Regions from separate parts of the Sporolactobacillus sp. BBK16-2 genome, predicted to be linked through region 1. Evidence: predicted binding sites of a transcription regulator. Region 1 holds the regulator's gene; each other region holds the start of a gene.
What was found. The regulator LexA, encoded in region 1, represses DNA repair genes until DNA is damaged. The targets are predictions, from matches to a motif close to CGAACATATGTTCG.
Positions count from the first base shown of each region.

Region 1 (10,641 bases):
GAAAAGTAGTTGCTGCTTTGCGCAATGAATTCGGCGGACATGCCGTTGTAAAAAAATAAATGTTTGCACAATAAAGGATCTGCCGTTTATAAGTGGCAGATCTTTTTTCACGTTTATCTGAGAAAATCATTAAATACTGATTTAATATAAAAAAAACGTTTGTTTGGGCTAATTCCCAAACAAACGTTTTTTGCTCTCAAATGATTATAAGAATCTCCGTACAACAGTTTTCATTGGAGGCATTTTTTCTAATTTATGATTTTCAGCAATCGACTTAGCAGTGAAACGAGCATAGCCTTTTGCTTCGTCCATAACAATTTTTCCTGGAAGCGGAGCAGCATCAACATCGACGGCTACATCTAAAATGACCGGAACATTTGAAGCTTTTGCTTGTTCGAGCGCAGGCTTGAGGTCGTCGTACTTCTCAACACGGAAACCTTTTCCGCCGCATGCCTCAGCAAATTTAGCGTAGTCAATATCTCCAAAGTCAACAGCATATTTTAGCTGACCGGCAGATTGTTGTTCATATTTAATGAATGCCAGTTGCTTGTTGTTAAGAACAATAACGATAATTGGCAGTTTGTAGTGAACAGCAGTGGCAAAGTCCTGCATAACCATAGCGAATGCACCGTCTCCGCTGATCGCAATCGCTTGACGATCAGGGAATGCTTGTTTAGCAGCAATTGCGCCGGGAAGACCGCAACCCATTGTTCCCAGCCATGCTGACACAATGAAATCCTGCTTTTCTGAGACTTTGAGATAACGTGTTGACCAAACAGTTGACGTACCGACATCCACAGAATAGATGGTGTCATCCTCTGAAATCGATTCAATCGCTGACATAAGTGCTTCAGGAGCAATCGGTGTTTGTTTCTTCTCTTGATCCTCATCCATCCACTTCCACCATGTGGCCATCTTGCTTTGGCAGGTTTTCAAGAACGGACGATCATCAACAGGAGTAACATGCTCATTTAAATAGGCAAGGGCTTCAGCCGCATCGCCAACAACACCAACATTTACAGAATAACGTTTGCCGATCTTAATTGGATCAATATCAATTTGAACACATTTCGCGCCTTCCGGCAGATAAGCTGCATATGGATAATCCGTTCCGATCATAATCAGCAGATCGGAACTCTTCATCGCTTCATATGCTGGTTTAGTACCAATTTTGCCGATATTTCCAATAAAGTTCGGATGACTATCGGAAAGGGCACCTTTACCCGGCAGTGTCACGGCAACTGGAGCGGAAATGCGTTCAGCAAAGGCCTTTAATTCTTTCTTTGCACTTTTTGCACCAACTCCTGCTAAAATAACGGGATTGTTTGCGCTGTTGATTAATGCTACGGCATCATTCAAATCGTTCTGAACGAGTCCGGGTATCTTCTTTTCAAATACAGTAGAGAGCTGCGGAGCGTTATCCGAAATTTCACCCATTGCAATATCGTCCGGGATTGACAATACAGCCACGCCGCGTTCCTGGTAAGCCGTACGAATAGCTTGGTTGACAACTGCCGGGAAGCTTTCCGCACTGGTAATCTTCTTGTTATATACAGCGACATCTTTGAATAATTCAACCGTATCAACTTCTTGAAAATAATCGGTACCGGTTAAACGTGCAGGGATATGTCCGACCAGAACCAGCATCGGCACATGATCCATTTTTGCGTCATACATGCCATTCAGCAGGTGAATGGCTCCAGGGCCGCCGATAGCAAGTGAAACACCGATTTTTCCGGTGAGCTTAGAATATGCTGCAGCTGCCAATGACGCAACTTCTTCGTGACGCACGGTATAAAATTTGATTTTGCTTTCCTCTTTACGCAACGCTTCAACCATCGAATCGATTGAATCGCCTGGGATTCCATAAATATGATCGATACCCCAGTTTTCTAAAAGCTTTACTACTGCCTCACTAGCTTTTACTTTTCCCATAATGGGTTCCTCCTCAGAATCAAGCTGTTTTCTTGAACCATGATTTACATCATTTTTCAAGAGTTCTATTTATATAAATGTGACAACAAACTGAACCTTATGGGTACATTTTATGACTTTTGGCGAAAAATGCAAATTTATCTGCTCATATCCATTGAAACAATTTTAGTTGAACCCACTTTTTAAAATTTTTTAAAGACCCTATAATAAAAGGAAGCGAGAAGAGGGGTAATTATGAGTTTTGTTTCAATTATTGCTACTGATCAATGGATATCTGCTGTAAGTGATGGTACTTTGGTGGAAGTCATTGAGAAGGGAAAAATAAAGCGGTGTTTAGGAAATAAACCGAGTTTCCTTCGAATTTCAAAAAGGCAATTTATCGCTTGCACAGGAAGTGCGGCCCTTTTAAATAGGGTAAAGAACGATATGCCATTTAATTCGCAACCCTATGTCATTAATCAAGCAATGCTTTCTCGACTTGAGCACGGAGTAAAAAGTATTTCGGCTGAATGGCAGGATGTACTGCTTGTTGTCGCAGACCTCACAAAGAAGAGCGTTTGCCGAATGATTTCCAATCAAAAAGATGCTGATTGGGTCACTGTTGTGCCGCAATACGGTAGAGCGGGTACACTTTTTCTTGCTGGAAAAGGGATTGATAATCAAAAAATCAAACTTATTTATGAGGAATGCAGCCGTATGCTTGGAGACAAGCAGAATGATTTAAAAAGTGTAATTATAGCTCAAAATAAATTGAATCGATTGGCAGCGAAGTTTGACCCGTCAATCGGTTCACGTTTGTTTCATCTATCCATCAAGGCTGAGGTAAAATCCGACGGAGGTCTGAACGGAAACCCAACATCAGATTGAATCTTTTTCTAATCATTTATTTTATCATTTGTTCATGGAGTTAATAAATGACTTGGAAATGAGTGGAATCTAATGAAATCTGTGTTGGCTATTTTTAAAAACAAGACTTATTCAATGTTGTTTGCTGCATCTGTTACATCACAGCTTGGGAGTGTCATAGGCATGACAGCTCTCGTTTTCTTCTTCCTTGATCGATTCAGTCATCAGCCTTATCTAGCCTCATTGAATGAGTTGATGTTTTCACTTCCGTCACTTCTTGTTTTTTGGCTTGTCGGTGTTGCCGCGGATCGAATGGATCGGCAAAAAATCGCATCAAATTGTGATTGGCTCAGTGCTCTTTTGTCGATTGTTTTGTTTGCCGTGGTGATGCTCGGCCAATTTAGTTTAATTTTCCCAATTATCTTTTTGCGCGCTGCTGTCGCAAAATTTTTTGCTCCTGCTGAACAAGCAATTCTACAAGGGATCTTAAGAAAAGGGGATTACGCAGTTGCTGCAGGTCTCAATCAAATGGTGAGCAGTGTTTTTATGATTTTCGGAAATGGGCTTGGAGCACTTGTCTATTGGAATCTTGGTCTGCAGGGAGCGATTGTTATTGATGCGCTATCTTTTGTTCTGTCAGCACTATTGATTCGTCACCCTTATATTAAAAGCGACGTTCGTTTGCCTAATGGTGTCCACGATTGGCAGAAAACAAAATTCCGCTCAATTATTTCCGATTTTAATCAGGGTATGCATTATATCATTAAAGATAAACTGCTGACTTCGCTCGTTGCCAGTTTTGCAATTTTCGGTATCATTAATGGCGGATGCAGCGTTATGCTCATTTTTATTTTGAAATATAAGCTTGTTCCCGATTCTTACGAGTTATTTTCCGTGTGGACCGGAGTAATTGCAGGATTAGGTATTTTAATTGGAAGTCTCATTGCCGCCTTGTGTGCAGGAAAATGCCGCTTTCGTTCGATGATCATTGCCGGATTGCTTGTCAGCGGTGTGTTTATGATCGGCGCAGGATACGTGCCGACTGTATATATGTTTTTAATTATGATCTTTCTTGCAACCCTGTTGATTCCTTTGGTCAATGTTGCGATCGGCGGATGGATGCCGCATCTGGTGAATCCAAAAATGATGGGGAGAGTGGAAAGCTGGAGTACGCCGATTTTAATGCTTTCTCAATCACTGACACTTGGATTGATCACATTATCTTTTCCGGTTTATTTGTCTGTTGAATCTCTATTTTTGATTGTCGGTGCCGTGACCATATTATCCGCTTTCTACTATTTATTTTTTGTACCGGCAGATACTCTAGAAGAACGCTCAAATGATCAATTTATGGAACAGAAGCACTTAGAAACGGCCGGAACGAAAAATTGACAAAAGAACGATCATAAACATGAAAAGCACAATGGTTACTGCAATGCCGATAATGGGCACATTTGTGATTAATGAACGCGACCCGAACGTTTCGCCAAGAATAATGCTTGCCAAAATGATACTGAGTGAGAGCAGCATAATACTGAACGAAATCCGGTTTGCGGCGCGATCCAGTTTGGCCAGCAGAACTTCCAGTTGCGGCAGTTTCATTTCGACACGTGTTTTGCCTTTATATAAATGCGTTAAGGTTTTTCGTAAAAGGGAAGGCAGACGCATACTGTTTTCAACAACATCGTAACCATTCATCAATAACTTTTTTGAAAGTTCAGTAGGATCAAGTCTTCTTATTAACAGACGATGCCCATAAGGTTCCGCAAGCTCGAGAATGTTCGTGTCGTGATCCAGAGTGGTGATCAAGCCTTCCAGAGTGATTAGGGCCTTGCCAAGGAGCGTGTAATTTTTGGGTATACCGATATGATGCTTTTTGGTAACAGCGAAAACATCAGAAATGACTTTGCCGATGTGAACTTCTTTAAATGGCAGACGATAATATTTCTCGCGCAGAGTTTCCAAATCGTCTTTCAACTGACGCTCATTCAAGTCATCCGGCATGACGGTCATCGTGGAAATAGTGCGGAAAAGCAGTTCGGTATTTCCTTTCATCAGACCGATAATTAAATTGCCGAAGTCGCGCTTCATCGATTCGTTTAAATGTCCAACTTGTCCAAAATCAATATACCCGATTTTATTATCGGGGAAGAAAAAAAGGTTGCCAGGATGCGGATCGCCATGAAAGATGCCACAGATTAAGGCTTGATCAAGAAATGACCGGACAAGCCGTTCACAGATAATTTTGTTGGACACATCTTTTGGCGGACTCTTAATCAATTCTTCATATTTATACCCATGAACATAGTCAAGGGTAAGCACTTTAGCTGTCGAATAATCTCGATAGATTTTGGGAATGATCACATTCACATCATTCTTGAAAAAATCAAACAGTTTTTCAGTTGTTCGCGCCTCCATAGCGTAATCAAGTTCGCTGCGGATTGCCAGTGAAAATTCTTCAACCAAATCGATAATTTGATATGTCCTAGCCCATTCATAGCGTTTCTCAACGAGAGAAGCAAGATCCCATAGAATTTCAATATCGTTCTCCACCACGTATTCAATATCCGGACGCCGTATCTTAACAGCAACTTCTTCGCCGGATTTTAACTTTGCATGATGTGCTTGAGCAATGGAGGCAGCGGCAATACATTGTTCATCAAATTGAGCAAAAACTTCAGCAACTGGTTTACCGAATTCTTGTTGAATGATCTGTTTGACGGATTGGGCATCGATCGGAGTGACACGATCCTGGAGTCCGCGCATTGCCTCTGCAATTTGCTCTGGTAAAATGTCAGTTCTCAGGCTGAGCAGCTGGCCAAGCTTAATAAAGGTTGGTCCTAATTCTTCAAGCATTAAACGGATACGCTGTCCAAGAGACTTCTGATCATTCCCATTTCCAGAGAAGTCTGATGCAATCTGTTTCGGTAATGAAAGTAAATGAAATAGACCGACATCTTTAACAATATAGCCAAAGCCATATTTTACGAGAACGGAAACAATTTCTTGATATCTTTTAATATGGCGTATATGTTTTCCAATCATAGCATTCACCTAGTGTGCAGGTTAGTCTTCGCTGCTTTCTCTCTTAGATACTTTTTGCCTTAATTCTGTGAGTTCAGCTTCTAAAAGCGTCACTTTTTCTTTAAGACTCCCGTACTCTTCCTGTGATACAAAGCCGAGATCCTTAATTGCATCAACAATGTCTTTGTGAAACTCTGCGCGCCACTTGTCCGTGTTTTCTTTCCCTTTTTCATTGAAAGATTCTAGAAGCGATTTTGCTTCATCTGCTGCTGCACCGCCGCTTTTTGACAGGTCATTCAGAAATTTTTCTGCCTTATCTTTGCTGGTGATGGTCGCGCCGAGCCCTATGAGAAAACTTTTCTTCAGGAAATCGTTCATAGATTTATCCCTCCTTGTGCTTTTCTTCATTTTAACCGACTCAGTGGGTCATGTATACGAATTCGCCATTTCTAATTGTGAATACTTCAATAATCAATTGAAAAAGGGCACGAAGGAACAGATGTTCTTTCGTACCCTAAGGCTTCAGAATCATTCATACACTTGGCAGTTGAGATCACTTAATCGAACGGAAAACACCAATTACTTTACCAAGAATGACACAATTATCAAGCAAGATGGGATCCATTGAAGGATTTTCCGGTTGGAGCCTTATATGATTGTTTTCTTTAAAAAAACGTTTAACCGTAGCTTCGTCCTCATCGGTCATAGCAACGACAATTTCACCGTTCTCTGCAGTCCGCTGCTGACGGACGATGACTTTGTCACCATCAAGAATGCCGGCATTAACCATACTTTCACCGGAGACATTGAGAATAAATGCATCTTCATCCTCGACCATTGAACTTGGAACAGGGAAATATTCTTCAATATTTTCAACAGCACTAATAGGAAGTCCTGCCGTTACTTTACCGATTACAGGAACACTTACTGTCTTTTCTGTATAGATGTCTCCATCATGATCGAGCACTTCAATTGCTCTAGGTTTTGTAGGATCACGCCTAATAAACCCTTTTTTCTCAAGCCTTTCAAGATGACCGTGTACCGTTGAGCTGGATGCTAACCCCACAGCGTCACATATTTCGCGGACCGATGGCGGATATCCTTTAATCGCAACTTCATGCTTAATAAAATCGAGTATAGATTGCTGCCGAGTTGAGAGTTTCATGATACTTCTCCTTTTCCTTATCTTGTCAATAGTATATCATCTGGGAAATTCAGATGCAAACATTTGTTCTAAAATAAGCATTGACACAAATGTACGTTCGTATTAAAATGAAGAAAACAAACGAACAAGCGTTCTTGAGAACAAATATTCCTAGCGGAGGTAAAACAAGATGAATACTCATGCACATAATAAAACAAAGGGAATTTCATTTATTGTATTATTTTGTATTATGACAGTCATTCTTTTCTTTACTTTAACAAATACGGTTGCTGCCGATCAGAATAATTATGTCAAAATTACAGTGAAATCCGGTGACTCGTTGTGGTCAATTGCTACAACATACCATGCTAATAATCCTAAGCTCACGAAACATGCATTTGTTACCTGGGTTAAAGACAATAATGGTCTAGTTCGAAATCATATTGTTCCGAATCAAAAGTTGATTATCCCGATAACAGATAATCAATTAAAGAATCGTTAAAAATCTTAGCCGCAGAATTGGCAAAAAAAGTGTTTTGTGATATACTGTTATATAACAAAGGGAATGATTTGACAATGTACTGCTACAATTGTCTTTTCCTTTTTGCTTTTTAATTTGTGATTGCAAAGTTCTATTCCATTAATGATTATTTATCATTAATGGCCATTTTTCATCCTCCTTCAGAAGAAAGCATTTCTTAATTTATAAGAACACGCTTTCTTTTTTTTGTCTTCCAGCCGAAAATGTGCGGAAAAGGCTATGTTTCATGGGTATGAGGTTGACCTGAATTCGCGTGATAGTGTAAACTGAACTATGGACATTTGACACAAGGAGGAAGCAGACGCATGCTCTGGTTATACATACTCGTGGGCGTGATTTGCCTAGCAGCCGGATTGATCCTCGGCTTTTTAATCGCCCGTAGATATATGATGAATTACCTAAAAAAGAATCCGCCGATTAATGAAAACATGTTGCGTGTCATGATGGCTCAAATGGGTCAGCAACCGTCGCAAAAGAAGATTAATCAGATGATGAAAGCGATCAATCATCAAATGAAATGAGTAATGAACCCCTATGAATTAGCTATTCATGGGGGTTTTTACAATAGAAAAAAGTGAGTACTAATAAATTTCAGTCAGGGGGGTGTTCAATGCTCAAAGTAAGTGTTATTGGGATCGGTTCAATTGCTGCAAAAGCATATTTGCCGATTTATTTTAAAATGGCACAGGTTGATTTTTATTTCTGTGCACGAAATGTGAGAACATTGGACAATTCAAGTTGCATTTGTCCATGCAGCTACTTCGGTTCATCAGGACATTATTAAGTGTTTATTTTTGAATGGAATGGCAGTTTATACTGATGTAATGCTTATGAATAATTATGAAAGCGCTATATTTATTTGGTGGAATTAGTCTCAGAGCTTTTTCAGAGCGGAAATATACGGGCTTCGGAGGACACCTATAAAAACGAGGGGTTAAACTAATGATCAAAGCCTTTAGTCACGCTATCCACTATCCACACAAAGAGAGATGATTGAGAAGAAGAAGGATCCCTCGTTTATGCGAATGAACAATGACAGAAAAGATCGTGATTTAAGAAAGCAATGAAAATAATTTTTAACGTATAGATGTCTAGACAAGTAATTCTAATGAGTGATAAAATAAAAGAAAAAAGGAAGCGATCGTATGACGACTAAAATTGAAGGATGTTCTATTTACAGTCAAAATGAATGGTTAGAAAAAAGCAGTCTTCTGATCGATAAGGACAAAATTGTCAGTATTGGATCAAATGAAAATCAGACGGCGGACCGGACATTGCAATTTCCTTCAACTTACAAGTGTTTACCGGGCATGATTGATATGCACATTCATGGTGCAAACGGTGCAGATACAATGGATGCAACTCCCGAGGCATTGAGTACGATAGCTACTGCTCTTGCTAAAGAAGGGACAACATCATTTTTAGCGACAACGATCACGCAGTCAGTTCCTCTAATAGAAAAAGCCTTAGTCAATGCTGGTGAATTGATCGGTCATCAGAAACGTGGAGAAGCGGAAATCATCGGAATTCATTTGGAAGGTCCGTTTATTAATAAGGAAAAGACCGGAGCACAGCCTGAAGAGTATATTCTTGAACCAGACTGTGATTTATTCGACCATTGGCAGCAACTCTGTGGGGACCGTATTAAGGAAGTAACGATGGCGCCAGAAGTTAAAGGCGGATTAGATTTTATCCGTCATTTAAAAAAACAAAAGGTTGTCGCGTCAATCGGTCATACGAACGGTATTGATGAGGATGTTATTCGGGCGATTGATGCAGGGGCAACACAAGTTACCCACCTGTACAATGGAATGAGAGGTATGCACCATCGCGAGCCGGGAATTCTTGGAGGAGCATTATTGCACCATGATTTATACACTGAGTTGATTTGCGACGGACATCATGTGTGTCAAGGAATGGTGAATCTAGCCTATAAACTAAAGGGCAGTGATCGAATGATTCTGATCACCGATTCCATGCGTGCAAAATGTCTGAATAAAGGCGTTTACGATCTTGGTGGTCAGGATGTGTTTGTTGATAATGGACTTGCCTTGCTTAAAGACGGTACGATCGCAGGCAGTGTATTGAAAATGAAGGATTCGTTGCGAAATATCCTTGCTTTTACTGATGCAACACTGAGCGATGTTGTACAAATGGGTGCGATTAATCCGGCACTGCAATGCGGCGTTTTTGATCATAAGGGATCGATTGAGAACGGAAAAGATGCTGATTTGATTGTTCTAAATGAACAAAACGAACTCGTTTTGACGATCTGCCGGGGAACAATTGCCTATCAAAAGAAAGAGGTGCATTAAGATGAAAATTATTGCTGTTAAGGATAAAAATGAGATGAGCAGGAAGGCTGCTGAATTAATCATAGAAACTGTTCGCAAGAAACCGAATGCTGTGCTTGGGCTTGCGACTGGGGGGACACCTGAAGGGACATACAGAGAACTTGTTGCCGATCATCGTCAAAACGGAACAAGCTATCAACAGATTACGACAGTAAATCTTGATGAGTATGCCGGTATTGATCCAAAGGATCCCAATAGTTATCATGCCTATATGGCAAGTCATTTTTTTAATCATGTTGATCTTCCGGAGAATCAGAGCTATCTTCCAAGTAGCTCAGATCTTTCAGAGGAAGAGTCCAAGCACTATGATGATTTGATTGCCAGTCTTGGAGGTATCGATCTTCAACTGCTTGGAATAGGTCGAAACGGTCATATCGGATTTAATGAACCGGGAACGCCTTTAACGATTGGCACACATGTAGTACAATTAACGGAATCAACGCGTAAAGCCAACGCTCGTTATTTCAGGAGTCTTTCGGATGTTCCTGAACGAGCAGTTACTATGGGCATCGGAACCATTTTAAAGAGCAAAAGAATTCTTTTGATTGCATCCGGGGAGGAAAAAGCTGAGGCAATGAGCAAGCTGATCCACGCGTCTTTGCCTGACAGCAGCTTTCCTGCTTCTGCCCTTACACAGCATCCGGATGTTACCGTGATTGCCGATGAACCTGCATTATCTCTAATATCGATGAGCAAGGATTGATGAAATGATTGACCGTAAATCTCCGGTACCGATGTATTATCAAATTGAACAATACATTGAGCAGTTAATTGAAAACAGGAATTTGAAATCCGGT
Region 1 covers NZ_CM187611.1:1,653,350-1,663,990, forward strand. Annotated here, with positions in the region: gene gnd (phosphogluconate dehydrogenase (NAD(+)-dependent, decarboxylating)) at 1-59, shown strand, start outside; gene AC6F33_RS08290 (pyruvate oxidase) at 205-1,935, opposite strand; gene AC6F33_RS08295 (hypothetical protein) at 2,170-2,802, shown strand; gene AC6F33_RS08300 (MFS transporter) at 2,875-4,173, shown strand; gene AC6F33_RS08305 (ABC1 kinase family protein) at 4,147-5,826, opposite strand; gene AC6F33_RS08310 (phasin family protein) at 5,848-6,183, opposite strand; gene lexA (transcriptional repressor LexA) at 6,359-6,970, opposite strand; gene yneA (cell division suppressor protein YneA) at 7,140-7,451, shown strand; gene AC6F33_RS08325 (YneF family protein) at 7,796-8,011, shown strand; gene AC6F33_RS08330 (hypothetical protein) at 8,101-8,274, shown strand; gene nagA (N-acetylglucosamine-6-phosphate deacetylase) at 8,636-9,805, shown strand; gene nagB (glucosamine-6-phosphate deaminase) at 9,807-10,547, shown strand; gene AC6F33_RS08345 (GntR family transcriptional regulator) at 10,552-10,641, shown strand, end outside.

Region 2 (10,641 bases), 590 kb from region 1:
TCTTTGAACATTATTTTCATCCGACAGAACATACGCCGCTGCAAGACAGGCTGTGCGAATCCATCCTTCAAACCGTTATAGAGGCTGCTCCGAAACTTGTCGATGATCTTGAAAATTATGATCTTCGCGAAACGATCCTTTACTGCGGGACGATGGCACTGAACGGTATGGTCTCGATGGGATTCAATGGAGATTGGGCTTCACACAATTTGGAGCATGCTGTTTCTGCAGTGTATGACATCCCTCATGGCGGCGGATTAGCTATTTTATTTCCAAATTGGATGAAACATAATCTTGATGTCAATGTCGGCCGTTTCAAACAGATGGCTGAGCGTGTTTTCCATGTTCAATCGGAAGGTAAGACGGATCGCGAGGTTGCACTTGAGGGTATTGAGTCACTGCGTTCGTTCTGGTCGAAGATCGGTGCACCAAGCAGGCTAGCAGATTACGAAATTGATGACAGCAAACTGGACCTGCTTGCAGATCGCGCGATGGCCAGAGGTATATTTGGTCAGTTCAAGAAATTAAATCGTGAGGATGTACTTGCTATTTACAAGGCATCTCTTTAATACTAAATAACAAGATCAAAAAGTCCGCCCGCTCAAGATGAACGGCGGATTTTTTTTGACTTGTATGTGTCACATAGTTCTAAAAGACGGCTTAGTTCATGTGGCAGCTCTAAAGAAAGAGTTTACAGGTAAAGCCAGGGCGGCGTTTCAGAATCAATAGCAATAAGCAGCACCGATGATGACAAGCAAGATAAATAGAACAATCAGCAGCGCAAAACCGTTGCCATAGCCCCATCCGCTCGTTTCGCAACCCATGGCAGACACCTCCTCATCACTTGATAATTTATTATATGAAGAGATGGGTTTTCGTGATTGAGCGGATGCCCATTTACCGATGTAGCCTTACATCTTCTTGATAAGGTAAGGCGCATTGTTGCGCACTGCATTTACATCTTGCGAGACTTCATAGGATTGCATGTGTTCAGGATCGAAGGGCTTAAGCATGCGCATCAGTTCTTTTGTTTCCGTATCGGGGTTCAGCCATTTGTCTTCGTCCTCTTTGGTTAAAATAACCGGCATACGGTCATGAATGGGTTGCATTAATGCATTTGCTTCTGTAGTAATAATTGTGCAACTGTAAACCAATTGATGGTCCTTTGTCGTCCATGAATCCCATAAGCCCGCCATAGCAAAGAGTTCGTTGGACTTCATGGTAAACCGGTAGGGAATTCTTTGCTTTGAAGCATGATGGTCCCATTCATAGAACGAATCGGCGATAATAAGGCAGCGCTTTCTGAGAAAAGGCTCTCGAAAGCTTGGCTTCTGCAAGAGGCTCTCGGCTCGAGCGTTAATCAGCTTATAGCCGATTTTGTCATCCATCGCCCAGGATGGAATCAACCCCCAGTGAAGATAGCCCATGCGGTTTCCTTTACTCCCTTTAACAACAGAAAGAATCTTTTGACCAGGTGCAATATTATAATTAGCTGTATAGTCTTCTTTTTCAGCAGCATGTTGTATTTGAAAACGATGAACAATGTATTCATAGGGCGCAATCAGCGTAAATCGACCGCACATGGAATCACCTCACCTTGTTCTAAGTATAACAAATCCATTGATGTGAATTGAAACCTTTCATTACGGAAATACTATTCTTTAATCGTAAGTGAATCGTGCAGATCCTTGCTGAGGAGAAAACAAAATGAATACGATTGTGAAAAATCTGGATTTAACATCTAAAGGTTCATGGTTTCCAATTACACTTTCAATTTTGCTCCTTTTGTTTGCGCTTTTTATGAAAAAAAAGCAATTGACGTGGAGAGAAATTTATTTGACCTATGGTGTATTCGGGTTCATTACATGGATGCTGGATACGATCACCGGGAATGTGCTCGATTTCTACGATGTAGGCAGTGCACATATTACAGGCTTGGGCGACTTCATGGCTTTTTCTTTTATTCCTTCTTCATTAGCCGTTATCTTCTCGAATTTTAGAACGGAGAAGAATAGATGGCTTATGGTTGTTCTGTTCACAATGATTTCAATGCTTTCCTACTGGGGCATTGAATGGGTCGGCTATTTTAGAGATAAAGGATGGAGCGGCATTGGCTCGCTCATTGTCTTCGTACTCGTATATTGGCTGGTCATTCCGCTCCATTTGCGAATGATGCGTCACCGCGACCGCAACAATTGAATGTCTGTTTAAACCGGCAATTCATGTATGCCGGTTTTTTTAGTTGAACCGAATGTCGATGATATCACGAGGAGATATGTTATGGAGCATACCCCATTGATCGCTGATATGAAGACATCGCTTATTTTCATCAATCGATAAGTGGCATTGGGGGATCTTTTGAATGACTCCGTTATGAAAGGAGTCGATATTCACTGACTTTTTGGTGAGAGCTGCTTCACGAACAATCTGCTCGATCTCCTCGAGTCTCTGTTCATCTAAGTAAGGACGTTCTCTTTTTGACTCTTCACGTGCTAATTCGCGGAGCGCTTGTACATGCTCGGGCAGCATCATGCGGCTTGATTCCCAGCGCATGTTCGATCCGTTTGTCAGTTTATTATTTTTCATACCTTGCCTTCCCTTTCCGTAATCATTTGTTTTCTATTGCGGTACAGCAAGATTCCTTACGATTATTATACACGAATATACGTTCTTGTCATGCTGTACTGGCCACCTTTAGTGTCCAATGTTTTCCATACGCGGCAAGTTCGCTATAATAAAACAATAGAAGCGGAGGTAATGACATGGATCAATTCAAGGAAGCATTAGAAAAATTTGCGAAATTGGCAATTAAAACAGGTGTTAATCTGCAACCGGGGCAAGGACTTTATCTTACTTGTCCGATTGAAGCAGCTCCATTTGCACATCTTGTGGCTGAAGAAGCATATAAAGCGGGCGCAAAAGACGTGACATTGCGGTGGGGTGATGACGAAATCGAACGTCTTCGTTTGGAATATGCACCGGAAGAGGCCCTGAAACAAATTCCTGAATGGAAATTCGTTGCGCAGAATTCAGCGGTTAAGGATAACTATGCGGTATTGCATATTTACGGACCAAATCCCGATTTGCTGGATCAAATGGACGGAGCGCGTGTCGGCGCATTTATGAAAGCGACCAGCAACGGACTCAAATCATATATGGCATGCATTATGAAGGATGAGACACAGTGGTCAATCATCGCTTATCCGACAAAGGCATGGGCAAAAAAGGTTTTCCCTGATAAAGCGCTGGCGGAAGCACAGACACTTCTAATGGAAGAAATTCTTCGCATCAGCAGAGTGAGCGGAAATGACGATCCTATTGCTGCATGGGATACTCATAATGAAACCATACATAAGGCGAGCGATTTTATGAACAGCAAAAGGTTCAAACAATTGATCTATCATGCACCGGGTACTGACCTGACCATCAACTTGCCGGTCGGACATATTTGGAGCGGCGGTTCAGGTCCTTCAACATCAGGAATTCCTTTTAATGCTAATATTCCAACTGAAGAGGTTTTTACCCTGCCTGATAAGCGAGGCGTAAACGGCACGGTTTCCAGCACAATGCCGCTGAATGCTGATGGACGTGTCATTGATCATTTTTCATTGACTTTTAAAGATGGCGAAGTTGTTGATTTCAAGGCAGAAAAAGGTGAAGAAGCACTGAAGCATTTGCTGGATTCAGATCCGAATGCGCGGCGTCTCGGCGAGGTTGCACTTGTACCGCATCACTCCCCGGTATCTGAGTCGGGGCTCGTGTTTTACAATACACTATTTGATGAAAATGCATCCTGTCATTTAGCTCTTGGGAAGGCATATCCAACCTGTATCGAAGGCGGAAATGACTTAGACGAAGAAGGCTTGGATAAGGCAGGCGTCAATGACAGTTTGATCCATGAAGACTTCATGGTTGGGTCAGGTGAACTCGATATTGATGGAATAATGGAAGATGGTTCCCGAGTGCCGGTATTCCGAAAAGGTGCATGGGCATTTTCATTTGAATGAAAAGAGACGGATCGCTTCCAAGTTACTCATTGCTAAGCTGAAAGGAAACTGATATTCTAAAAAAAAGGTAATGGAAGCGGGACGGGCAAGATGAAAAATAAAGGTAAGCGAAACGGCGACAATAATAAGCTGATCATGTTTCCTAATTTGGAGGATCATTTGCTCAGTAAGGCGATGTCACTGGTTGAAGAGAAAAAATACGGCAATGCGCGCGAGCTGTTTGGGGAATTGCTTGATCAAGACATCCATGACATTCGTGCACTGTACGGATGGGCTGTGTGCTCCGTTGAACTTGGCGATTACCGTGAAGCAGAAGAAGCGGTCATTATGCTGCTGGAAGAGAATACACCTTACTATTATGACGTGTTTCGTCTCTACTTGACGATTCTTATTGAACGTAAAGATTATACAACTGCACTCCATAAAATTATGGCCGTGAGCAAAAAGAGACCGATTCCTCCGGAACTTAAGGAATTTCTTCGTCACATGAAGAAATTCTGTCAAATTCGTCTTCATGAACCTGAATGGAGCAATGATGATTTGGGCGATCAGGTGGAAGATGAGCCAAATCGGGAGTACTCGGAACATGATGAAGTACAATCGGTGGATTGGCCAGCACTTGAAAAAGCAGATTCAAAAAATCAGATGCTGCTGCTTCATAATTTGGCAAACCAATTAAGAGCATCTCACCTTCCGGAAATCAAACGATTTCTTCTTGATGAGAAGCAGCACTCTGAAATAAAGACAATGCTTCTCTGCGCGATTAAAGAAGGCGATCTTGCAAAGGAGATTTCGGTTCGAAAGTTTGGACACATTTATAAAGCTAAATTGGAGAGCGAAGAATTTCTTCATAAGAAGTTTGCCGATCAAATCGAAAAAGAAATCAGGATGGAAATGGATTCGGATAATCCAACACTTGCGGATCTGGCGGTTGAAATGGAACGGACGTTTACTATGAATCTCTATCCGAAGCCGCTCAGACCGGATTCGTCAAAGGTTTGGGCAGCGTTGTTCTGCATACGTGCAATGGCTGCAGAATCAAAACGTGAGATAAGCAGGGTGCTTGAACGTTTTCAAGTGAATGATGATGACTATCAGCTGGCTGAGCAATTACTGCGCGAGGCGGAGGCGCATGGCATTTGGTCCTAAGGTATTGAAACGGGCACTTATGTCGATAATTTGTTACAAATAAGTTTTTCATAGGAAACTCTTATGTTATAATAACAGGGTTGTCATTGCTTTGCTGAAGAGCACTGCTTGCGGCGCTCTCGAGTCGGCATAACAAATGGCGGATGTTTGCGCGCAATTCAGGCAGAAAGCCAATATGCTGAAAAAGCATGAAGATAGATGTTGGAGGTAAAAAATAAATGACTGTAGAAGCAAAATGGGAAAAAAAAGAAGGCAATGTCGGCACTCTGACTTTTGAAGTGGATGCCGAAAGTTTTAACCAAGCATTGGATAAAGCCTTCAAAAAGGTAGTTAAGAAAGTTAATGTACCCGGGTTCCGTAAGGGCAGAGTACCGCGTGTGCTCTTTGAACAACGGTTCGGTGTAGAAGCTCTTTATGAGGACGCCATTGATTTTGTCCTTCCAGACGCATATTCTGAAGCGATTGACAAAACGGGTATCGAACCTGTAGACAAGCCGCAAGTTGATGTCGAAGAAATCGGCAAAGGCAAGAAATTAGTGCTTAAGGCAGACGTAACGGTTAAGCCTGAAGTAAAGCTCGGCGACTACAAAGGGCTTGAAGTTGAGGAAAAAAGCGCAGAAGTGACCGACGAAGACGTTGACCACGAAATCAAGCATCTTCAAGAACGCTATGCAGAACTCGTTGTTAAAGAAGACGGTGAAGTAGAAAAAGGCGATACAGTTGTTATTGATTTTGACGGCTATGTCGACGGAAAGCAATTTGAAGGCGGAAAAGCAGAAAACTATTCGCTCGAAATCGGCTCCGGATCTTTTATCCCAGGTTTTGAAGACCAACTGATCGGTGTTAAAGCCGGCGCGGAAAAAGATGTTGTTGTAACCTTCCCGGAAGATTATCACGCTGAAGAATTGAAAGGCAAAGAAGCGACCTTCAAAGTGACCGTTCATGAAATCAAGCAGAAACAATTGCCTGAACTTGACGATGAATTCGCCAAAGATGTCGATGAAGAAGTTGAAACGCTTGCCGCACTGAAGGAAAAAATCAAGAATCATGAAAAAGAGCATAAAGAAGCAGATGCAGTGAACAGCAAACGTGACAGCGTTGTTCAACAAGCTGCCGAAAATGCTGAAATTGATATTCCTGAAATTATGATTTCCAATGAACAGGACAATATCCTTAAGGAATTCGAACAGCGTCTGAAGGGTCAAGGCATGACGCTCGATATGTATACTTCGTTTTCCGGTAATGACAAAGACGCACTTCGCGATCAGATGAAGGACGATGCAGAAAAACGTGTACGTGCCAATCTGACACTTGAAGCCATTGCCAAAGCGGAATCAATCGAAGCAACGGACGAAGAAGTTGAAGAAGAACTGAAGAAGATGGCTGAACAATACAAGATCAGTGCTGATCAGATTAAAGCAGCAATGGGCGGCACCGATTTCATTAAGGGTGATCTTCAACTACGTAAAGCAGTTGATTTCCTTGTTGAAAACAGCAAGCCGAAAGCAGCAGCTGAAGAAAAATAAGGCAAGACATAATAAATCGTTGGCGGGCGACCGGTCTCGTCCCCAATGATTATTTTTTTACAGACAAAGAAACCAATGCTTTTTTCTTTGCACAAAAAGAACATATATAAGATAAGGGATTAGCGGTATTAGTATAAGAAAAACTAAAGCTTGGCCGGCGTCGAAGACTTGGCCTCGCTAAGTTTTTCTTTATCATACATAATTTACAGGATAAGGCATATGGCTTATCGGAAGCATTTTTTTATGTTACAATGCCTACATAGAAAACTTGCTGATTGGCGAGAAGTCAGGTGCATGAACGATCGGCATTTTGACAGGGTTGTGAAAACTTACCATGGTCTGATTGCTCGTTTTTTTGGTCGGCTGGTTAGCCTTAAACTAATGTTGAAGGCGGCTGAGACGACATTTGCTTCGGCATGAAATGCTTTTCCATCGGTAATACGATTTGTGAGAAAGAGGGAAAGCTATAGAATACGGCTTTCGATGGCTGATTGGTTCAATTGGTCAAGGTTTCGCTCTTGTCTGAAACTTCGGTAATGAAAGCATGAATAGGGGTGAAAGAATGTTTAAATTTAATGAAGAAAAAGGGCAATTAAAGTGCTCATTTTGTGGAAAAACCCAGGATCAGGTACGCAAGCTTGTAGCCGGACCGGGCGTCTATATTTGTGATGAATGTATTGAACTGTGCACGGAAATCGTGGAAGAAGAATTAGGCACGGACGAAGAAGTTGAATTTAAAGATATTCCGAAGCCGCAGGAAATTTGCTCCATCTTGGAAGATTATGTGATCGGCCAAAATGACGCGAAGAAGAGTTTGTCTGTAGCCGTATATAATCATTACAAACGTATCAACAGCAAACAGAAGCCGGATGATGTCGAACTGTCAAAAAGTAACATTATGATGATCGGACCGACCGGCAGCGGGAAAACGTTGCTCGCGCAAACCTTGGCACGCATTTTGAACGTACCGTTCGCAATTGCGGACGCGACTTCACTCACTGAAGCCGGCTATGTCGGTGAAGATGTGGAAAATATCCTGCTGAAATTAATTCAAGCGGCTGATTATGATGTCGAGAAGGCAGAAAAAGGTATTATCTACATTGATGAAATTGATAAAATTGCGCGTAAGTCGGAAAACCCTTCAATTACGCGTGATGTTTCCGGCGAAGGCGTGCAGCAGGCTCTGCTTAAGATTCTTGAAGGAACAGTGGCGAGTGTTCCGCCTCAAGGTGGCCGCAAGCATCCGCATCAGGAATTTATTCAAATCGATACAACGAATATCCTGTTCATCTGCGGCGGCGCGTTTGACGGTGTAGAACAGATCATCAAACGCCGTCTCGGCAAGAAGGTCATCGGATTTGGAGCGGGCAGCAAGAGTCAAGAAATGCATCGCGATGATGCACTGAAAAATGTGCTTCCTGAAGACTTGTTGAAATTCGGCTTGATTCCTGAATTCATTGGGCGTCTTCCGGTAATCAGCACATTGAAACAGCTCGATGAAAAGGCGCTTGTTGATATTTTAACCAAGCCGAAGAACGCATTGGTAAAGCAGTATAAGAAATTGCTTGAACTTGACGATGTCGATCTGGAATTTACAGACGATGCGCTTGAATCCATTGCTAAACTGGCCATTGAGCGCAAGACCGGTGCTCGTGGTTTGCGTTCGATCATTGAAGGTATGATGCTCGACGTGATGTATGAACTCCCTTCACGTGATGATATTGAAAAGTGTGTCATTACAAAAGAGACTGTTGAAGGCAAAGCGCGACCGACCTTGATTTTGACGGATGGAACTGAGGTCAACGTTGAAACGCCGAAGGAAAGTGCTTAAGCCAATTGAATCATTGAAAACACAAGCGTCCCTAAATTAGGGGCGCTTTTTTGCAAGAAAAGAAACATTCATGACCCACTTGAATGAAAATACCATTGTTAGAAAGTGTGATGTATTTACGTACAGAAGTATAAGATATTGCCCCATAATTATACAAATAAACCAGTGTCTTGGCCGAGAATCAAAGCAGAGGTGCGAGACGCCTGCGGGATCAGGTGCCAGCGAGACCCCGCAGATTTCTGCTTGTCTGAGGAGGCTCGCGGTGCGCCCGCAGTCGCGCTCAGTTGATGCGAGCAACCGAAGCGATGATTCAACACTGTAAAGACACAAACCAATCACACATGGCTGGAGATTAAAGACCGGGCGCTTTTTGCTCGGTTTTTCTTACACAAATAAGAAAGTATAGAGCGACCGAGCAAGGTCGTGCCTTATAGCGGGTGAGAATCCCGTCGGAAAAGAGTTAGCCACTCATCCGTAGCGAGTCTTGGAGAACTAAGGGCAACGTTAGTTTTTAAGCGTAGACAGCGAGTCAGTGGGCCGTAAGCCATGTGGTTGAAGGGAATGAGCCTCGAAAACTTATGAAAACGGGAACGCCGATGGCGTTATACTTCCAGAAGGCAACACTCCAATCATCGATAGGGTAAGAGGATTGGGGGTTCCCCGGGGTCTGAGACCATGGCACGCTGAGCATTGATAAGGGACGGCAACTCGGGAGATCCCAGCGGATCTTTCGAATGAAAGTATAGTGAACCAAGCAATCAAATGTGAGGACGCTAAATGTCTACTGGGAAGTCGGAGGAAACACATAGTACTAATGACGCTGGGTAATGCCAGTCGAGGAAAGGTGTTTCTCTTGTTCATGAATCTTATCGGGGACACATCGGCACACACGGAGGTGCAGTAAAGATGAACACAAAACAGGTAAGAATAGCAGAATTAGCGAAGGCGAATCCGGGGATGGCGTTCACGTCACTGGCGCACTTAATGGATGAAGAGGAATTGAGACAGTGTCATCGGGAGTTACAAGGCAACAAAGCAACAGGCATTGACCAAGTAACAAAAGTTGCCTATCAAGAAAACGTGGCGGATAACCTCTCCCACCTAGTCATGCGACTGAAGCAGAAAAGCTATCGGCCGCTTCCGGTGCGTCGCGTGTACATTGATAAGCCGGGTTCAACGAAGAAAAGACCGTTGGGCATTCCGGCTTATGAAGATAAAATTGTACAGCGAGGACTTGCGAAAATCCTTAATGCCATCTATGAACAGGATTTTCTTGACTGTTCCTTTGGCTTTCGTCCAAATAGAAGTTGTCATGATGCGCTCAAAGTGCTCAATGTCTCCATCGAAAAACGGTATACAAACTACATCGTTGATGTAGACATCAAAGGTTTCTTTGATCATGTTGATCACCAATGGATGATGCGTTTCTTAAATCATCGCATTAATGATCCAAGTCTACTCAGACTCATTGCGCGTTTTCTGAAGGCTGGATACATGGAGAAGGGGACGTGGTACGCAAGCGAACAAGGGACGCCGCAAGGTGGACTGATCTCGCCGATTCTAGCCAACATCTATCTTCACTATGTGATTGATCTATGGTTTATGAAAGTGGTGAAGAAGCAGTGTCAGGGACAGGCCTACTTGGTGCGCTACGCTGATGACTTTGTCTGTTGCTTTCAGTACAAACAGGAAGCGGAGCAATTCTATAGTGAACTCAAGCAGCGAATCGGTAAATTTAACTTGGCGCTTGCGGAGGAGAAAGCGAGGATCATCCCTTTCGGACGATTCGCTCAGGAAAATGCCAAGAGAAATGGAAACAGGAAGCCAAAGACTTTTGACTTCCTGGGATTCACCCATTATTGTGGGCAAAGTAAAAGCGGACATTTTCGAGTCAAGAGGAAAAGCAGCCGAAAGAAAGTGGGTGCCAAACTCAAAGCCTATTCGCAGTGGCTGAAAGGCCATCGGACCCAAGAGATTGACTTCATCATGGATCGGCTCAAGAGGTCATTGACCGGCTATTACAACTACTATTGTATCACCGATAACAGTCTAAGCGTGAGCGCTTTTCGATTGCAGGTGATTCGGTTGTTGTATAAATGGTTAAACAGAAGGAGCCAGAAACGATCTT
Region 2 covers NZ_CM187611.1:2,244,395-2,255,035, reverse strand. Annotated here, with positions in the region: gene AC6F33_RS11315 (iron-containing alcohol dehydrogenase) at 1-569, shown strand, start outside; gene AC6F33_RS11310 (YjcZ family sporulation protein) at 723-824, opposite strand; gene AC6F33_RS11305 (SOS response-associated peptidase) at 912-1,583, opposite strand; gene AC6F33_RS11300 (hypothetical protein) at 1,708-2,199, shown strand; gene AC6F33_RS11295 (YolD-like family protein) at 2,239-2,586, opposite strand; gene AC6F33_RS11290 (aminopeptidase) at 2,763-4,007, shown strand; gene AC6F33_RS11285 (tetratricopeptide repeat protein) at 4,098-5,156, shown strand; gene tig (trigger factor) at 5,375-6,682, shown strand; gene clpX (ATP-dependent protease ATP-binding subunit ClpX) at 7,245-8,513, shown strand; gene ltrA (group II intron reverse transcriptase/maturase) at 9,420-10,641, shown strand, end outside.
Region 2: the regulator LexA is predicted to act here: its motif matches at 2,659-2,672, upstream of AC6F33_RS11295 (YolD-like family protein).

Region 3 (10,641 bases), 310 kb from region 1:
GATAGAGGACTTTCGTAATTGAGCCCAGAAGCTCGATATCATGGTAAACCATCGAAATGGCTTCGCGAAGATACATATAACCCTTTATATGCGCAGGTACTCCGATTTCGTGAATAATGTCGGTAATGCTGGCATTAAGATCGTGTTTTTTATCTGATGCAGAGGGGCGTTGGAGCGTGCTCGTTTGCGGCGAAAAAACTGGATTGAGTGCTTTTTTCCCGGCAACTTGACGAATATGATTGGCTAGATTCTCCATATCAAATGGCTTAAGGATAAAATAAGATACACCTAAATCTACAGCCTTCTTCGTGACATCTTCTTGACCAAACGCCGTGAGCATAATTATACCTGGTTTCGAAAGTTCAGAATCCGAATGAATACGTTCTAGAACTCCAATTCCGTCAAGATGCGGCATGATAATATCTAATAAAAGGACGTCGGGTGAAATGGTTTTCAGCATTTCAAGACAATCCTGACCATTGCTCGCAGTGCCAATAACTTCAATGTCATCTTGAGTTTTTAAGTATTCAGTAATCAACATAATTAATTCTTGGTTATCGTCAGTTAAGCAAACTTTAATCTTTTGCAACACAAAATCCCCCTTGTCGAATTTCTATATGTATCCTTTTCGACAAGAGGGAAGAGTTTCCTTTTTATTCTTTTTCACTTCAATCTATTTTTTTCTTGCATTTTCTTTCTGAAAGCAGGCTATGCTACTCATTTCGCACTTTTTCAACAAATAATGACAAGCGATTGTCGAATACTTTTTTATGATTAGCTTGCCATCTCTTTACGTATTACTTGATGACCATGATTCACATTTGTTTCGTCAATCATCCATTCGATATGCACACCATAACCGCTTGTCGGATCATTGACAAAAACATGTGTGACAGCGCCGACTAATTTTCCATTTTGAATGATCGGACTCCCGCTCATTCCTTGAATAATACCGCCGGTTGCTTTAAGCAATCTCGGATCGGTAATTTTTATGACTAAACCTTTTGTAGCCGGATGCTTTTGCGGGATTGAATTCAGAATTCGAATGTCAAAAGCTTCGACCTTATTACCGTTAAGGACTGTAAGAATTTTTGCCGGTCCTTCCTTGACTTGTTCTGCCTTTGCAATCGGAAGCGCTGCGTTCATCATTTCCGAACGCATCATGTAATTTTTCTCCATTTTTCCGAAAATGCCAAATGGAGTATTTTTGGAAACGGATCCGATGCTGACCGCATTTTCCGGAAAGAAAGCAATCTTTTCTCCAGGTTTTCCTTCTCTGCCCCGATCAATAGCCTGGACAATCGAGCGGACAATTCGTCCGTCTTTAACCATAATCGGCTGCCCTGTATCCCGATCAGAGATCACGTGTCCAAGCGCGCCATATGAACCGGTATTCGGGTCGTAAAAGGTCATCGTGCCGATTCCTGAGGCGGAGTCTCGAATGAAAAGCCCCATTTGACAGTGACGATTTTGTGCATCCATGATCGGTATCAAATGCTTCTTCACCATCGTTCGTTGGCGAATTAAAGTGACTTGAAGCTGATCCCCGCTTTTAGCAGCCCTCATCAGCCGACGCACATCTGTGATGGACTGCATTGATTTACCATTTATTTTTGTAATGACATCACCGACTCGAATGCCTGCTGATTCTCCAGGAGACTCCTCACCGCCTGTTGTTGTAACAAGATGATAACCGACAACAAGCACTCCCTTGGTGCTGAGCTGTACGCCTATAGACTGCCCGCCTGGTATCAACCGTATGTCTTTATCAGATACATTGGCGGGCAATGCCGTATGGTTCGATACGGCAATCGCATTTCTCATTTCCTTAGATCTACGAATAGCACGAACTTTTTTCTTTTTGACCAGCATCGTGATCGGCGATCCACTTGTCAGTTGAGTATCCGACTGAAAGTGCTCAGAATTTATTGATCCTGCACTCTGCCATGCATGGAAAACAAATTGCTCTGTTTTGACACCTGAACTAATGATTAAACAACTGAGCAGAATAATCGCGATCACAATGCCCATTTTTTTCCTATTTGTCATAACTCACTCTCCTCGCTCCGAACCCGCACCTTGTTTTGTGCATTTATTAAAGTTGCCTGAGCAAAGAAGAATTATGAGCTATCCGACAAAACGATTAATTCCAGTAAAGGATGAGTATCCCAACCTTTTTTATTGCTTGACCTTATCCGCCATCCGAATCAATTCTTGGGCATGTTGGCGAGAAAGGTCAGTCATCTCCGGTCCTGAAATCATCCTGCTGATTTCACGAACCTTATCCGTGTCACTCAGCTTTTTCACATGAGTACCGGTCCGATGATCTTTGGTCATATATTTTTCAATCAGAACATGACGATCTGCCATCGCCGCCACCTGCGGCAAATGAGTGATACAGAAAACTTGTGCATTCTGGGCCAAGCTGCTGATCTTTTCAGCCATTGCTTGTGCAGCCTTTCCGCTGACGCCTGTATCGACTTCATCAAATATTATGGTAACCGAGCCGATAATTTTCTTGAATACGGTTTTAAGTGCCAGCATAATTCGGGATAATTCACCGCCAGAAGCAATTTTTGCCAACGGCTTGAACGGTTCTCCCGGATTGGTTGTTATATAAAAAGAAACCTGATCAATTCCGTTCACATCAAATCCTGCAAAAGACTCAAGACTGTTGTTCATCTTAATATGGATTTCAATTAATGCGTGCTCCATGCACAAGTCTTTAAATTCGCGGTTAACAGCCTGAGCAAGTCTTCCGCTCGTTTTTTTTCTTGCTGTCGATAATTGCACTGCCTTTTCTCTAAGCGAGCTTAGAGCGGCTTTCAACTCTTCATTCAGCGCATCAAAATTTTGATCTCGTGAATTTAGTTCGTTAAGTTCTTTTTTTATTTGTTCAAAATAACTCAAAATCTCTTCAACGGTGTTGCCATACTTTCTTTTTAAAAAATGAATTTCATTCAATCGCGTCTCGATCTCATCCAGACGTTTCGGATTGTATTCCATTTGTTCTAAATATGATCGGATCGTTGAGGTCTGTTCTTCCAAAAGATAATAGCAATTGGATACCGATTCGGAAAAATGAGCAAGCTCCGGATCCAAGTCCCGAATTGAATCCAAACTGCCCGAAGCAAGTCGAAGCATATCCAATCCGGCATTTTCTCCGCCTAACGCCTGATAGCTTACTTCTAATGCGTGGAACACCTTTTCGAAATTCATTAATTTTCTTTTTTCTTCAAGAATTCGTTCTTCTTCACCGGATTTTAACTCTGCCGATTGGATTTCGCCGATTTGATATTGAAGCAGATCGATTCTCTGAGCAATTTCTTTCTCGTCACGATTGTATTTACTGCACTCTTCCGCAAGTTTTGCAACATGTTTATAGTCATCAGAATAAGCATGCTTAAGTTTAGAGATTACTGCGCCACCATATTGATCAACAAAGCTAATATGATTGGAGACATCCAAAAGCCGCTGATGCTCATGCTGACCATGAATATCAACGAGTCGTTCCCCAAATTGCTGAAGAATGGATAAGGTGACCAGCTTGCCATTTATTCGGCAGACGCTTTTTCCCGTTCGAGAAATTTCTCTTCTTATAATGAGCTGCCCGTCTGTCTGATCCATTCCTAATTGATCAAGCAAGTGTGAAACAGCTTCCTGACCCTCTATATCAAACAACGCCTCAAGTTCTGCTTTTTGCGTACCATGCCGCACATATTCTGCTGACCCGCGTCCGCCTGCAAGTAATGCAATGGCGTCAATAATAATCGACTTTCCGGCACCTGTTTCTCCGGTAAACACTGTCAATCCATTATCGAACGACACATTAAGTTTGTCTATAATTGCAAAATTTATGATTTGAAGTTCTGCTAACATCAAGGATTCACCCCTCTGATTCGAACACTCGTTCTCACATCTATTGTCTCTTGTTCAACTCAAACCGTCAATATATTAGCGTAAAATTTTGGAGATCATATAAAAAAGATAACAAAGCATACCCATTATCAGGTTTATGCCTTATTATCTTTGTGGTTAAAATTCTGGTGAGCCAAGCGGACAACTTCCTCGGGCGATTCCTGCAGCAAATTGACAGCTTGCCCTTTATTCGAGCGGAGATGGGCCAAAAATTCTATATTTCCATCTCCTCCTGTAATTGGCGAATAACTGAGGTCAAGCAGTGAAAAGCCGCAATCGAGTGCGAATTGAAGGATCTCATTCACAACCGATAAATGCACTTTCGGATCATGGACAATCCCTTTTTTTCCAACCTCATCTCTCCCCGCCTCAAATTGCGGTTTGATCAGTGCAACGACTTCTCCATTTTGCTTCAAAATATCGACTAATGGAGGCAGAATTTTTTTCAACGAGATAAATGATACATCAATCGATGCGAATTCCGGAAGACCTTCTTGAAAATTTTCAGGAGTGCAATAACGAAAATTTGTTTTTTCCATAACAATAACACGCGGATCACTGCGTAATTTCCAAGCTAATTGATTATATCCGACATCAAGTGCATAGACTTTTTTTGCACCATTTTGGAGTGCACAGTCTGTGAAACCGCCTGTTGATGCCCCGATGTCGAGCATTAGAACTCCATTGAGATCCAAATCAAACACCTTAAGCGCTTTTTCAAGTTTCAGTCCGCCGCGCCCAACATATGGAAGCGGATTACCTTTAATGTTTAACTCAAGTGTACTGTCAACTTTGCTGCCCGGTTTATCAATTCGCAAATCGCCGTGATAAACCATGCCTGCCATAACTGCTCGTTGTGCCTTCTCCCGCGATTCAAACAATCCTTTTTTAACAAGAAGGACGTCGATCCGTTCCCGATCTTTCATGAAGTAATGACCTTCCTAATTCTATTTGTTCTCGTCTGATCCTTTATTATTTGTTTCACTCGAATGCTGATCTGCTCACTGGTTAACCCTAGTTCGTGTAATAATTCGTTAACGCTGCCATGCTCAACAAAACAATCATCAATGCCCATTCGTTCAATGACTAAATCGTAAAAGCCTTGATCATGGAAATATTCCAATATGCTTGAACCGAATCCTCCGGCAAGTATGCCTTCCTCAACAGTTAAAATCGGTCCGCCATTCTCAGCAAGCTCAGACAGCATCTGAGTGTCAAGCGGCTTTATAAACCGCGCATTTACAACTTGTACTTGAATACCATCCGCCTCAAGCTGCTTAGCTGCAGTTAATGCCGTCTGCAGCATCGGTCCGAACGCCAGCACTGTTGCGTCGCACCCGTTGCGCATTATTTCCCAAGTACCGATTGGAATCTCATGTAAAGGTTCGTTCATCGCGACCCCAATACCGTTTCCTCGTGGGTAACGAAGAGCAATTGGCCCTTGATTATAGTTCATTGCCGTGTAAACCATGTTTCTCAGTTCATTCTCATCCTTGCCCATCATAATGGTTAAATTAGGCAAGCTGCGCAAAAAGCCGATATCAAAAATACCTTGATGCGTTTCTCCATCAGCGCCGACCAAGCCGGCACGATCCACAGCAATCACAACATTCAAGTCTTGCCTGCAAATATCATGTAAAATCTGATCATAGGCACGTTGCATAAATGTTGAGTAGATAGCTAATACAGGTTTCATTTTCTGTGTTGCTAAGCCGGCAGCAAAAGTTGCCGCATGCTGCTCGGCGATGCCTACATCAAACAACCGATCAGGGAATTCTTTACCAAAGCCCTCAAGTTTCGAGCCGACAACCATAGCGGGAGAAATAACAACAATTCGTTCATCTGCACGGGCAAGCTCCTGCAAGGTGTCATTGACGACCTTGCTGTACGCCGGAGCTTCCGCAATCGGTTTGATAAATGCTCCCGATTCTATTTTATATGGGCCGGTCCCATGCCATGTGCCGATTTCGTCTAATTCTGCAGGCTTGTAGCCTTTGCCCTTTTGGGTCAAAACATGAATAATGACCGGACCTTTTTTCTTTCTTGCATAGTTGAAACTATCCATGAGTGCATTCAAATTATGTCCGTCAACCGGACCGAGATAAGTAATCCCCAATTCTTCAAAGAACACTCCGGATACGAGCAAATATTTCAGCCGATCTTTTAAACGCTCAGCAACAGAAGCAATCTTGCCGCCAAACGCGGGAATCTTCTTCATAAGATACTCAAGATCTTCTTTCGCCTTATTATATTTATTCGCCGAGCGAATCCGATTCAGCATGTTATGAAGTGCACCGACATTAGGTGCTATCGACATCTCATTATCGTTCAGAATAATGATCATATTCCTGTTCTGATGTCCAATATCGTTCAGCGCCTCAAGCGCCATCCCGCCTGTTAATGCACCGTCGCCAATAACTGCAACGACTTCAAAGTTTTCGTGTTTCAGGTCGCGCGCAACCGCCATGCCAAGTGCAGCAGAAAGAGATGTCGAACTATGTCCTGCTTCCCAAACATCATGCTCACTCTCACTGCGTTTTGGAAATCCGCACAGACCTTTATATTGTCTTAGCGAGTCAAAACGGTCTCCTCTTCCTGTTAAGATCTTATGCACATAGGATTGGTGGCCGACGTCCCAAACTAATTTATCTTTTGGACTGTTAAATACTTTATGAAGTGCAAGCGTTAACTCAACCACGCCAAGATTCGGCGCAAGATGTCCTCCGGTTTTTGACAGCTTTTTGATAAGAAAAGAGCGAATATCGCCGGCGAGATCGTTCATCTGATTGACGGACATTTTTTTAAGAAGTTTTGGATTCTTAATTTTTGAAACATCCATGAATGTCACACATCCTTTTTTGCCGATTTTCTCTTCTTGCTCTTTTTTTTCTTCGTATCAAGAATCATAAGTATCGGAATATGCAGATGATCTTCAGCAAAATACATGACATATCCGACTTTATAAATGATTTTCGTTGAATTTTTAATTGCAAATCCCTTGCCCAGTGCCTTCACAAAAACAGTCAGAGCTGCGACACAACTTGTCACGATCACGGATATGACATATTCAACAACCCCGCTTTTATTGTAAACGAGCAGCGCCATCATTTCTACTACAACGACTGACGCAGCTGTACCGCTGATTATTGCACTTGCATCGCCAATAACATCGGTGCAAAATGTATTAACACGGTCAGCATTTTTTGTCAGCCAAACCGAATATTTTGCACCTTTCATCCCCTTTGATGCTATTGCATGAAAAGGTGCTTCGCTGGAAGCTGTAGAAGCAACACCGATTATATCAAAAAAGAGAGCAATAAGAATAATGACAAGAACGACAATAGTTCCACTAATTACGTTGGCATTACTGAGTACCGCAGTTGATACAATTGAAAAAATAGCCGCTAGCACAAACGTGATAACAGCTAAAGGCACCGCCCATTTTAATGCTTTTTTAAGCTCGTTTTTCATGAGTATTCCATCCTCATTCAATCGATCGCAGAACGGACGTTTCACATCCTTAAAAAATATCTTATTTCTATTTGGTCTGAATTATGTAGCGAGGTCATTTGAAAAGTAAACATTGCGGCTTAGGTCCAGTAGGTTTTCCCGCCGAGTTACCTGTTGTTGCCAAGCAGGCAGTTTCCTATTAAAACTCGGCCGATGTCGTCGCCGCGCACCGAACTGGAACGCCACTCAGACCGCACTATAATCCTTTTCAAATGCTGCAGATTTGCAGACAGTCTAGGAGATTTCCTCAAGCACTCTTGAAACTTTACTCTAGCCTCTTTTGCAGAATTGATTTCAGGAAGGCGCCCCTTCTCGTACCGGCCAAGTAGTTCAAAGTTATGCGCCGACCATCCCCTCTTTCCCACTCAAGGCAGGCTACGCTGTTCGCTTTACGAAACAGGTTTTCCACATAGTCATTGCCATTTCAAGCAAACAACGTACGTGTCTCCACGGGCGCAGGGTCTTCGCCCACATGCCGTTGCGGATCGCCCTACGCCCTTTACTCCCAGCACGAGCCCAAAGCTGGGCGCCTTAAGCCGGTACCAGGAACTTCATCGATGTGCCCTTTGACGGATTTTTAGCCCCGTCTTCAAGTAAAGTAGAGTGACTAGAATACTGCACCATCAATTTATTACGCTTAAGTTTATCATAAATTCGACATTGGCTCAAACATTGTCGTATTGATGTCAATAGGTACGATGAAGCAAATAGCTTGCAAGATCGGAAAGCAAACCATTCTTGAGCTCTATTTCTCTTAATTCAGCAAGTGAAGCATTTACTTCATGCTCGAGCTTTTCCTTAGCACCATTCATACCGAGAAGGCTGACATATGTGTTTTTATGGTTGGCGACATCACTGCCAATCGGCTTCCCAAGCGCTTTTTCATCACCAATAATATCAAGAATGTCATCGCCGATCTGAAAGGCGAGTCCAAGGTGTTCCGAATAGCGGATGAGTGCCTGTTTTTCCGATTCGTTAACTTTTGCAATCACAGCTGCGGCTTCTACCGGAAAACGTATGAGTTGTCCTGTTTTTCTTCTGTGAATGGACATGAGTTCATTTAGATTAAGCTTTTTATCCTCTGCTTCGAGATCGTCTTCCTGACCGCCAACCATTCCTTCAGGTCCGGCAGCCTTTGCAAGCAGATAAACAAGCATATTTTTTGTCTTTTCATCAATAATTTGATCGTTTGCGATCAATTGAAAGGCTGCGGTTAATAAACCGTCACCGGCTAAAATGGCTGTCCCTTCACCAAAAGCACAATGATTTGTCGGCTTCCCGCGCCGCAGATCATCATCATCCATTGCCGGGAGATCATCATGAATTAATGAATAGGTATGTATCATTTCCAAACCAAGTGCAGTACTTAAGCCAGTCTCTTCTGCTTTTCCCAATGAATGCAAGGTAGCAAAGAGCAATATTGGACGAATTCTTTTTCCCCCTGCTCCTAATGAATAGAGCATCGATTGTTCCAATTTCGGAGTAATGACCGCATTTTGAAAAAGCATGGGAAGCTGTGCTTCAAACCATGCCTTTTTATCCGCCATATAAGTCTTCAGCAACTTAGTCATTGTTCGTCATCTCCCTGGACCGAGAATGGTTTTGTTTCGCCATTCGGTCCTATGAGCTGATCCATCTTTTTTTCGACCGTTTCAAGCTTATCATGACACAGCTTTGAAAGTGCCATACCTTCTTGAAAAAGCCCGATCGCCTTTTCAAGAGGCACATCATTTTCTTCCAATTGCTTCACAATTTGTTCCAGTTGGTCCATTGCTTCCTCAAATACAGGTTCTTTTTGATTGTTATTCATTGAATCACACATGTTCATCCGCCTCCTCAATACCCCAAACCTGGCAGTCTATTTTTCCATCGTGCAGCTTAAGATTAAACATATCGCCAGGTGCAACCTCACGCACCGACTTGATTAATTGCTCTTTTTCATTAAAGGCAAGTCCATAACCTCGGCTCATGATCTTAAGCGGGCTTAAACCATTCAGGTGAGTAACGAGCTTATCAAAACGAGCTTCCCGCTCTTTACAAAAGATCTTAAGAGCCCGTATTAATTGCTGTTGCTGATCAGCTAAGGAACGTTTTGCTCTCGTGACTAGCTGCTGCGGTCCGCTCTGACCTAATAAGCGGTCAATCATCGCAATCCGTTCGCGTTTTCGAAGAAGCTGCGCATTTGCCGCATTATTCAACCGTTCAACCAGTCTGTCGCACTCTTGCTCCTTTTGCAGAATAAGCTGTCCCGGATAGCGAAATGCGTATGACTGCTGCATACGATGCAGACGCAGCTTTTCTTCACGAAGCTTGCCGGTTATCGCCTGCACTAATCGTGTAGACGATTGATCGATTCTCCGCTCCAAATCAACGCGATTCGGAACCGCAAATTCACCTGCTGCCGTAGGTGTAGGTGCACGTTTATCAGCGACAAAGTCGGCAATGGTAAAATCCGTTTCATGCCCGACTGCAGAAATGATCGGAATCCGCGATTTGAAAATTGCTTCGGCAACGATCTCCTCATTGAATGCCCACAGATCTTCAATTGATCCGCCGCCGCGGCCGACAATCAGTACATCAAGATCAAGCATTTGATTTGCCTGATTAATAGCCGACGCTATTGAAGGAGCAGCTTCTGCGCCTTGAACGAGTACAGGAAATACGGTAATCCTTGCTGCGGGAAACCTTCGCTTAATCGTTGTGAATAAATCACGAATAGCAGCTCCGGTCGTTGAGGTAATAATGCCCACTTCATATGGAACTTCAGGGATGAGCTTCTTTAATGAAGGATCGAACATCCCATTCTCCTGAAGCTTTTTTTTCAACGCCTCATAGGCAAGATAAAGCTTGCCCAATCCATCTTGCTCCATATCGCGAATATAAATTTGATATTCCCCATAAGGTTCGTAAAGAGCAACAGAACCTTGAATGAGAACCTTCATGCCGTCTTGCGGTTCAAAGGTTAGTTGACGCGCATTACCTGCAAACATGACTGCGCGTATTCTTGAATTCTTGTCTTTAATTGTTAAATAAAGATGACCCCGAGAGTGTCGTTTAAAATTTGATATCTCACCGCGCAACCAAATATTTTGCAGATTTCCATCGGTCTCCATTAATTGTTTTATATATCGAGTCAGCTTGGTAACGCTAATATATCGATCATTTTCCATTATTGCTTACCCGCCTTTTCATGTTGACGCATTGCAGCAATTA
Region 3 covers NZ_CM187611.1:1,964,746-1,975,386, forward strand. Annotated here, with positions in the region: gene spo0A (sporulation transcription factor Spo0A) at 1-589, opposite strand, end outside; gene spoIVB (SpoIVB peptidase) at 775-2,049, opposite strand; gene recN (DNA repair protein RecN) at 2,179-3,879, opposite strand; gene AC6F33_RS09845 (TlyA family RNA methyltransferase) at 4,014-4,844, opposite strand; gene dxs (1-deoxy-D-xylulose-5-phosphate synthase) at 4,841-6,757, opposite strand; gene AC6F33_RS09855 (hypothetical protein) at 6,763-7,389, opposite strand; gene AC6F33_RS09860 (polyprenyl synthetase family protein) at 8,115-8,999, opposite strand; gene xseB (exodeoxyribonuclease VII small subunit) at 8,996-9,250, opposite strand; gene xseA (exodeoxyribonuclease VII large subunit) at 9,243-10,598, opposite strand; gene folD (bifunctional methylenetetrahydrofolate dehydrogenase/methenyltetrahydrofolate cyclohydrolase FolD) at 10,598-10,641, opposite strand, start outside.
Region 3: the regulator LexA is predicted to act here: its motif matches at 3,901-3,914, upstream of recN (DNA repair protein RecN).